One region of the Pyramidobacter sp. YE332 genome, then DNA from elsewhere that is predicted to be linked to it. Evidence: riboswitches for the same ligand, from Rfam matches in the RefSeq annotation. Region 1 holds a riboswitch; the other holds the start of a gene.

Region 1 (4,909 bases):
CCACGCCGCGGCTGGCGCGCTACTACGCCATGTATCTGCTCTTCCGCCTCACCGAGAACGTCGACGAGAAGGAAAAGTGGCTGCGGCGCATGGCCGACGCGACCAGCAGCGACGACCAGGAAGCGGAGATGCTGAGCGAGCTGGCCAAGCTCGGGCGCATGAAGTCCGCCGACGCGCTGCGCCTGCTCAAACTGGAGCCGCGCAATGCCGCCGCGCTCAAGATCGCCGCAAAAGCGCCTTCGTCGCTGCAGCGCAGCTATCGCCTCGGCTACGCCGCCTACCTCGACGGCCGTTATCAGGACGGCGTCAAGTTCCTGAGTCAGCTCAAATGGGGCGGCGCTTACGGCGAGTCGGGGACTTATTATCTGGCCATGTGCTGGCAGCGCCTGGGGAAGCCGCCGCTGGCCGCGCCGCTTTTCGAGAAGCTCGTTTTCAAAAAAGACGGCGATTACGTGCCCCGCTCGCTCTCGCGCCTGTCGCTGATGATCGGCGGCCCGGCGGAAAAAGCGGCGCTGGCCGCCCTGCTCAAGGCCTCCGGCGACAAAGACGCGTTCCGCGCCGCGTCGGCGCTCTATTCGCTGGCCACCAGCCGCTGGAGCAAAGCCGAGGAAGCGCGCGACGACTACATCGAACGCTTTCCCGACGGGACGCGCGCGAACGCGCTGATCTGGGGCAAAGGCTGGGACGCTTTCTGCCGCAAAGATTACGAGACGGCGCTGAAAAACTGGAAACTTTCGGCCGCTCACCCCGGCGACCTGAGCGCCGCCCGCCTGCTCTACTGGCACGTCAGAGCGCTGAACGATCTGGGGCGCGCCGGCGAAGCGGAAAAATACGAGAAAGAACTGGGAGACGACCACGCCCTGAGCATCTACAGCTTTATGGCCTTCGACGGCGGCTCGCTCAAAATCGCCGACGCGCCGCTGCCGAAGGACCTCGCCCCCGCGCCCGCGAGCGAACTGGAACGCTGGGGCTTCATGACCCACGCCCGCATGCTGCTGACCGGCAGAAACGATCTGCCCAGCCGGATGCGCCGCTCCCAGCTGGCCCGCTGGCTCGGCCTCGAGGGGCAGGCGTACGCCGACCTGCACGGCGCCATCGAGAGCAAACTGAAAGGCCGCGAGATCCCCCGCTCCCTGCTGGAGCTCGTCTACCCGCGTCCCTACCGCGCCGCCGTCGAGGCGCAGGCCGAAAAGTTCGGCGTCGATCCGCTCCTGATTTGGTCGATCATGAAGCAGGAAAGCTCGTTCGATCCCCGCGCCACCAGCTGGGTGGGCGCGGCCGGCCTGATGCAGCTCATGCCGGCCACGGCGGCCGGCGAAGCCAAAAAGATCGGCCTGAAAAAGTACAGCTCCTACAATCCCTCCGACAACATCGCCATGGGCGCGTCGCACATCGGCGGCCTGATCGCCCGCTTCAAGCGCCTCGACTGGGCCGTATCGGCCTACAACGCCGGTGGCGGCAACGTGAACAAGTGGAACGCCGAGCGCGGCGGCTGGGAACAGGACGCCTGGATGGAAGGAGTTCCCTTCCGCGAGACCAACGATTACGTCAAAAAAGTCCTCGGCAACTACGAAGTGTACAAAAAGCTCTACGGCGACTTCTACGCCAAGCAGAAAGAGAAGCGCGAAGCCGCCCGGAAGGCGACCCCCGGCGATCAGACGCCGCCCGTCCATGAATAAGTCCGTCTGCTGGATCGCGGGAGCCGGCGAGTTCTACGCCCCCGCTTTCGCGCCGCTGCCCGGCGATTATGTGATCGCGGCCGACGGCGGCTATGAATCGCTGCGCCGCCGCGGCGCGCCAATCGACATGGTGCTGGGCGACTTCGACTCGCTGGGTTATGTGCCCGAACACCGCAACGTCGTGCGCTGCGCTCCCGTCAAGGACGACACCGACATGGCGCTCGCCGTCAAGGAAGGACTGGCGCGCGGCTGCGAGCGTTTCGTCCTGCTGGGGGGACTTGGCGGTCGACTGGCGCACACGCTCGCCAACCTGCAGACGCTGATGTACCTTTCGCGCCGCGGCGCGCGCGGCTTTTTGGCCGGAGAAAACGAGACCGCCACAGCGCTGACCGACGGCGAGCTGCGCTTCAGCGCCGCGCATCGCGGCTACCTCTCGCTGTTCTGCCTGAGCGAGCCGGCTTGCGGCGTCACGCTGCGGGGCCTCAAATACGAACTGACGGACGCCGTGCTGGAAAGTTCCGTCGCCCTCGCCGTCAGCAACGAATTCACCGGCCGAGAAAGCTCGGTGGCTGTCGCCCACGGCACGCTCGTCGCGCTGTGGCAGGACGGCCGTCTGGAAGAAATGCTGCGCGCTTGACGCGGGCGCCGCAGGGATTATAATTTCAAACGGGAGTTCCATCACGCAGGGGAGTCCGCACAGGCGGGCTGAGAGGAGGCCGCACGGCCTCGACCCTTTGAACCTGATACGGGATCATGCCGGCGAAGGAAGCGCTTTCTGAAAAATGACGGGGGAGAACCGGCGCGCAGGCTCTCCCCCGTCATTTTTCTGCGGCGAGAATCGCCCCGCGACGAACGCCTCTGGTGAACACCTCTGATGGAAAGAAGGGAAACTCATGAACTGCTCAAGAGAATCGCTGCGCCTCTACGCCGTCACCGACCGCCGCTGGCTGGGGACGAAGACGCTGGCACAGGCCGTGGAAGAGGCGCTGCGCGGCGGCGCCACGATGGTGCAGCTGCGCGAGAAGGACCTGCCCGACGGCCTTTTTCTGGCCGAAGCGCTGGCGATCGGATCCGTCGTGAAAAGATACAACGCGCCGCTGATCGTCAACGACCGCGTCGAGATCGCGCTGGCCTGCGGCGCCGACGGCGTCCACCTCGGACAGGACGACGCGGATCCGCGCGCGGCGCGCCTGCGGCTCGGGCCGCGCAAAATCATCGGCGTCTCGGCTCACAACGTCGCGGAAGCCGTCGCGGCCGAACGGGGCGGCGCCGACTACCTCGGCTCGGGGGCGCTGTTTCCGACCGATACCAAGGCCGCCACTGCCGCGCTTTCGCTCGACGAGCTGAAACGCATCGCCGCCGCCGTCTCCATTCCCGTCGTGGGCATCGGCGGCATCACGGCGGACAATCTGCCGCGGCTGAAAGGCACGGGGCTGTGCGGCGCGGCCGTCGTCTCGGCGCTCTTCGCCGCCCCCGACGTCGAAGCGTCGGCGCGTCGCCTGCGCCGCCTCGCCGACGAAATCTTCGGCGCCTGAAATTTTTTCGCAAAGGAGTCTTTCCGATGATATACAAAGTCCTCACGATCGCCGGTTCCGACTGCTCGGGCGGCGCCGGCATCCAGGCCGACCTCAAGACCATGGCGGCCCACAAGGTGTACGGTATGAGCGCGATCACGGCGCTGACCGCCCAGAACACCACCGGCGTCTTCGGCGTGCTCGAAGCTTCGCCGGAATTCGTGGCGCAGCAGATCGACTGCGTCTTCGACGACATCCGCCCCGACGCCGTGAAAATCGGCATGGTGTCCAGCGCCGCCATCATCTCGACCATCGCCGCCCGGCTCAAGGCTTTCGGCGCGCGCAACGTCGTCGTCGACCCCGTCATGGTCGCCACCAGCGGCTCGCGCCTGCTCGACGAAGACGCGACCGGCGCGCTGCGCGGCGAACTGCTGCCATTGGGGACGGTGATCACGCCCAACATCCCCGAGGCGGAAGCACTCTGCGGCTTCGCCATCGCCGATCACGGCGACATGGAACGGGCGGCGCGGCGCCTCGCCGCCGGCCTGGGCGGCGCCGTGCTGATCAAGGGCGGCCATCTGACCGACTGCGCCGACGACCTGCTCCTCAGCGAAGGACGTCTCGTCTGGCTGAATTCGCCGCGCCTGGACAACCCCAACACTCACGGCACGGGCTGCACGCTCTCGTCGGCCATCGCCTGCCATCTCGCTATGGGGCGCAGCGTCGAAGAAAGCGTGCGCCGCGCCAAAGCCTACGTCACCGACGCGCTGCGGGCCGGACTGGATCTCGGGCGCGGCTCGGGGCCGCTCGACCACGCCTGGGCCGTCAGAGAAGCGGACTGAATCCTATTTCTTGATAAAAAGCACCAATATAGTTTGCAGAGCGCTGCGGAGTGCCGCCGCGCGCCGAAACATTTTTCCGACTCTGCCGGAGTTGAAAAACATCTTTCCCCAACTTTGATTCCTGGGCTGAATCCTCACGTTGACACCGTGAGGTAGCATTGTTACAATCCCAAAGCGCCACATAAAAATTTTAATAACTGAAAAGCGGCCGTCAAAAGCTGACGGTATCATACAAACGAGACGGGGTGTTTGCATGTCGTTATGGATCCGCAACGCGGCGATCGCCACCATGGACCGCGAGAACCCGGCCGCCGATTCGGCGGTCGTCGTCGGGGATTTCTTCGCGTACGTGGGCAGCGACAGGGGGCCGAGGCCTATCTGAAGGAGCATCCGCAAAAGGAACTCGAAGTGCTGGACTGCGGCGGGGCGTTTTTGATGCCCGGCTTCAACGACAGCCACATGCACTTCCTGCATTACGCCAAGTCCAAATTGGGCTCGGTCGACCTGCGGGGGACGAAGTCCGTCGGCGAGGTCGTCGAGCGCATGAAAAAGGGGCTGGAGAAGTACGATCCGTCCTCGGGGCTGTGGCTGCTCGGCGAGGGCTGGAACCACGACTATTTTACCGACGAGAAGCGTTATCCCACGGCGGCCGATCTCGACGCCGTGACGGCGGACTATCCGCTGCTGGTCATGCGCACGTGCTTCCACGTCGGCGCGCTCAACTCCAGGGCCATGGAGCTGGTAGGGCTGGACAGGGCCGCGGCGGAAAAGATGGGAGAGTTCGCCGGGAAAAATCCCGACGGCTCGCCCGACGGCGTCGTCAAGGAACATATCGTCGACAACATCAAGGCCAACCTGCCGGCGCCCGATTTGG
Region 2 (4,909 bases), 690 kb from region 1:
CGCCTTTCATCGGCTGGGACTATGCCGTGGCGGCGACCGGCCCGGTGTCGGGCGGCGTCGTGGCCGGGCTGATCATGACCGAGGCGGCCGACGCCAAGGGGCTGACGGCGATCGGCGTGTTCGTGACGATGCTGCTGACGGTGCAGGGGTTCTTCGGCATTCCCATCGCTTCCAACTGCCTGCTGCACGAGGGCAAAAAGCTCAAGGCCCGTTTCGCCGCCGGCGAGCGCGCGCTGGCGGCGGGGCAGCCCGGCACGTCCAAGTGGGAGAAACTGATCCCGCCGATGCCCCAGCGCTGGCAGACCAGCTACGTTTACATCGCCAAAGCGTTCGCCGTCGCCTGGCTCAGCTTCAAGGCCGCGTCCTTGCTGGGCGACGCCGTGCATCCTTTTGTGATGGCGCTGCTTTTCGGCATCGTCTTTCACGAGCTGGGCTTCATCGAGACGAACATCATGACGCTGGGCAACGCGAACGGCATGGTCATGTTCGCGATCATGATCCCCATTTACATCAGGCTGGCCAAGGCGACGCCGCGCATGATCCTCGATCTGCTCGGGCCGCTGTTCATCGTTTTCGGTGCCACGGTCGCCGGCATCTTTATCGCTTCCATCCTTTTGAGTAAAATATTCAAGTACAGCTGGGGCCTTTCCGCGGCGCTGAGCGCCACGTGCATGATCGGTTTCCCCGGCACGCTGATCATCTCCGAGGAAGTCGCCGCTCAGCTGGGCGGCAGCGACGAAGAGCGGGAGTTCGTCCTCTCGCACGTGCTTCCCAAGATGCTCATCGCCGGATTCACCACGGTCACCATCGCCTCCGTGTTCCTGGCGGCGTTCCTCGTCAAGTTTTTCTAGTTTTGCGGCTGAAAGCGGCTCCGCGGCGCGGGGCCGACAATTCAAACGATTCGAAAGGAGTCTTTTATGATGGCAGACAGGCAGGACAGCGTCACACGCGCTTCCGAAGCGGCCGTGGCCTTGCGCCGCGAGCTTCACCGTCACCCGGAACTTTCCTGGCGCGAGGTGGAGACGACGAAAAAAATCACCGCCCGGATGGCGGAACTCGGCGTTTCCGTGATCAAAAAAGGATTCAAGGGCACTCAGTGCGGCCTCGTCGCCGAGATCAAGGGGGCCAAGCCCGGACCGACGCTGATGATCCGCGCCGACATCGACGCGCTGCCCGTCGCCGAGGATCCGTCCCACGACGTCGCGTCCGAATGCGCGGGCGTCATGCACGCCTGCGGGCACGACGCCCACGCGGCTATCCTCGCCGGCGTCGTTCAGGTGGTGCAGGAGCACCGGGACGAACTTTGCGGCGCGGTGAGGTTCCTGTTCCAGCCCGCCGAGGAAGCGGGCCCCGGCTCCGGCGCGCCCGCGGTGATCGCCGACGGCGCGCTCGAAGGCGTCGACGCGATCATCGGCGAGCACGTGCAGAGCCAGATGCCGGCCGGTAAAATCGGCTGGAAGAAAGGGCCGATGATGGCCTCCGCCGACATCTGGGACATCGTCATCCGTGGCAAGGGCGGCCACGGCGCCAGCCCCCACCGCGCCGTCAATCCGATGCTCTGCGCGGCGGCCCTGGTGCCGGCGCTGACGGCCATCGCGCCGCAGGAAGTGAGCGCGCTCGAACCCGTTGTCGTCGGCATCGGCGCCATCAAAGCCGGCGAAGCCCGCAACGTCATTCCCGATACCTGCACGATGTGCGGCACCGTGCGCTGCTCCGACATGGAAACGCGCGAAGCCATGCCCGAACGCTTCCACCGCATCGTCGACGGCATCGCCGCGGCGTGGAACTGCACGGCCGATCTGAAGTACGAAAAAGTCTATCCGGTCACCGTCAACGATCCCGACGTCACCGACTGGATCCTGGACGTGGCGAAAGCCGAAGGGCTTGAGGATCGTCTTGTGGAACGCGAGTTCGCCATGGGATCCGAGGATTTCAGCTACTACGGCGAAAAAATCCCCGCCGCGTACTTCAACCTCGGCATGGGCACCGACACGCCGCATCACAGCGCCGAGTTCCGCGTCGACGACGCCGTCGTGCCGTTGGGCGTGAAGCTGCTGTCGGCGCTGGCGCTCGATTACGGCAAAAGCCGCGGGAAATAGAAATTTTTCGCCTTTTGCCGCCGCGGGGCGCTTGTCAAATCGGCCGCGGCCTGCTAGACTGGTCCTGCATCAAACGAAGAGCGAACCGGGGAGCTTGCGTCACGCAGGCTGAGAGGGAACTGGCGTTCCGACCCGTGAACCTGTTGGGATAATGCCCGCGGAGGAAGACGCAGAAAAAAATGGAGGGAGCGGGCTCCGCACGAGGAGTCCGCTCCCTTGTTTTTCGTTCGGGCAAAAGCGCCGGTTCCGCGGAAAATCCGCTGTCCGCAGCGGAAGCAGGAAAGGAGTCCGTCATATGGAGCGAAATTACCACACGCAAATGGAAGCGGCGCGCCGCGGCATCGCCACGCCGGAGATGGAGATCGTCGCGAAAAAAGAACGCCGCAGCGTTCGGGAACTGATGGGCTGGATGGCCGAAGGCACAGCCGTGATCCCCGCCAACCGCGGGCATCGGGGCCTCGACCCTAACGGCGTCGGCAGCATGCTCAAAACCAAGATCAACGTCAATCTCGGCGTCAGCCGCGACTGCAAGGACTACGACGTGGAAATGCAGAAAGTCATGAGCGCCGTGAATATGGGCGCCGAAGCCATCATGGACCTGTCCAGCCACGGCGACACGCAGCCTTTCCGCCGCAAACTGTGCGGCGAGTGTCCCGCCATGATCGGCACCGTGCCCGTGTACGACGCGGTCATCCATTACCGGCGCGACCTCGCCACGCTCAGCGCTCAGGACTTCGTCGACGTGGTGCGCCTGCACGCGGAGGACGGCGTCGATTTCGTCACGCTCCACTGCGGCATCACGCGCAAGACCATCGAGCAGATCAGAAACTGCGGACGGGCGATGAACATCGTCAGCCGCGGCGGCAGCCTCGTTTTCGTCTGGATGAGCATGACCGGCGAGGAAAATCCGTTCTACTCACATTTCGACGAGATCCTCGACATCTGCCGCGAGCACGACGTCACCATCAGCCTCGGCGACGCCTGCCGCCCCGGCTGTCTTGCCGACGCCACCGACGTCTGCCAGATCGAGGAGCTCGTCCGCCTCGGTGAATTGACCCGCCGCGCTTGGGCGAAGGACGTTCAGGTCATGGTCGAAGGCCCGGGGCACGTGCCGCTGGATCAGATCGCCGCCAACATGAAAGTGCAACAGACCATCTGCCGGGGCGCGCCGTTCTACGTGCTCGGCCCCCTCGTCACCGACATCGCCCCCGGTTACGACCACATCACCGCCGCCATCGGCGGCGCGGTGGCGGCGGCCAACGGCGCGGCCTTCCTGTGCTACGTCACGCCCGCCGAACATCTGGCCCTGCCCAACGTGGACGACGTCAAACAGGGCATCATCGCCAGCCGCATCGCCGCCCACGCCGCCGACATCGCCAAGGGCATTCCCGGCGCGCGCGAGCAGGACGACCGCATGGCCGCGGCGCGGCGCAAGCTCGATTGGGACGCGCAGTGGCTGGAAGCCGTCGATCCGGAGACCGCCAAAGCCATCCGCGCAAGCCGGGCCCCCGAAGACGACCACAGCGAAACCTGCAGCATGTGCGGCAAATTCTGCGCCGTGCGCAGCATGAACAAGGCGCTGGCCGGCGAGTACATCGACATTCTGTAAAAACGAGCCGCCGCGGGGACGCAAAAAGATCCCCCGCGGCGGCTCGTTCGTTGTCGAAAAGCGACACCTTATTTTCAGTCAATAGTTTGCAAAGAAGCGTCATCCGTCATTCCAAACCGAGTGTTCCACGTGGAACATTTTGATTCGTCTTTGTCTGCGGCCAGTTTTACCCGAACCGCCGCGCGGTCTCGACGATCAGGGCCGCGGCGGCCTCGCAGCCGAAGGCGCTGCTGTTGAGTGTGAGGTGGTAGCGATGGATATGGCCCCATTTGCTGCCGGCGTAATACTGGTAGTGCTTGGAGCGGATCTTGTCGTTGCGCTGCACGGTTTTTTCGGCGCCCTCCGCGGGCAGACCGTATTCGCCGACGGCGCGGGCGACGCGGTCGGCCAGCGGCGCGTGGATGAACACGTTCAGGCAGTCGGTGCGGTCGCGCAGGATGTAATCGGCGCAGCGCCCGACGATGACGCAGGGAGCTTTCTCGGCCAGTTCGCGGATGATCTTGCTCTGCAGGATGAAGAGGTTGTCCGAGGCGGGCAGTCCGTCGTTGATGAACATCGAGTTGGCGTAATAGCCGTTGGCGGCCAGGTTGAACAAATAGTTGGGCGTGACCTGCTCTTCGGTGTTTCTGATGTAATCGATGGCAAAACCACTCTTCTTGGCGGCGAGGTCGATCAGGACCTTGTCGTAGAATCCGTACCCCAGCATTTGGGCAGTCCGTTCGCCGATGCTGCGTCCGCCGCTGCCGTATTCGCGACCGATGGTGATGATGCGTGCTGTCATGTGAATCAGTCCCTCCTGCCTCTTGAGAATGGATTTTTACGCAGATCGTCCGGGAAAAATGAGTGCAGCCACGGAATAAAGACCCTCTTCTTTATAATAAAATACCACAAACACCGCCTTTTTTCCAGTATCAGGCTGAAGCGACGGCGGTTTCGCCGCGGCGGCCGGGAAAAAACGCTTGCGAAAAATGGCTGTCGGAATTGACGGAACAGTGAAAAATTATTTCGATTTCGCCCTTGACAGACGGGAAACTGCGGTTATAATTTTCAGCAACAGATGAATAGGGATAAAGGCGATGAACCGGATCCCGTCGATTCGTCATTTTCACGGTGCCAGAGAGGAGATCCCACAGGCTGAAAGGGTTTCCGCGTGAAAGAATCCGGCGGGCAAGGCCCGGGGAGCTGGGATTGAAAAAGCGCA

Evidence for each region. A riboswitch is a leader RNA that binds a small molecule or an ion and turns the genes downstream of it on or off. The one in region 1 is predicted to bind thiamine pyrophosphate.
Region 2: it holds a riboswitch for thiamine pyrophosphate, as region 1 does, so the genes downstream of both, thiC (phosphomethylpyrimidine synthase ThiC) here and thiE (thiamine phosphate synthase) in region 1, are expected to answer to the same signal.

The regions. Positions count from the first base shown of each region.
Region 1 is NZ_CP133038.1:493,391-498,299, reverse strand. It holds gene RAH42_RS02365 (transglycosylase SLT domain-containing protein) at 1-1,679, shown strand, start outside; gene RAH42_RS02360 (thiamine diphosphokinase) at 1,672-2,316, shown strand; TPP riboswitch at 2,354-2,464, shown strand; gene thiE (thiamine phosphate synthase) at 2,573-3,214, shown strand; gene thiD (bifunctional hydroxymethylpyrimidine kinase/phosphomethylpyrimidine kinase) at 3,241-4,035, shown strand; gene RAH42_RS02345 (hypothetical protein) at 4,289-4,417, shown strand; gene RAH42_RS02340 (amidohydrolase family protein) at 4,444-4,909, shown strand, end outside.
Region 2 is NZ_CP133038.1:2,577,388-2,582,296, reverse strand. It holds gene RAH42_RS12130 (hypothetical protein) at 1-851, shown strand, start outside; gene RAH42_RS12125 (M20 family metallopeptidase) at 921-2,099, shown strand; TPP riboswitch at 2,176-2,282, shown strand; gene thiC (phosphomethylpyrimidine synthase ThiC) at 2,395-3,708, shown strand; gene RAH42_RS12115 (cytidylate kinase-like family protein) at 3,875-4,489, opposite strand; gene RAH42_RS12110 (hypothetical protein) at 4,620-4,909, opposite strand, start outside.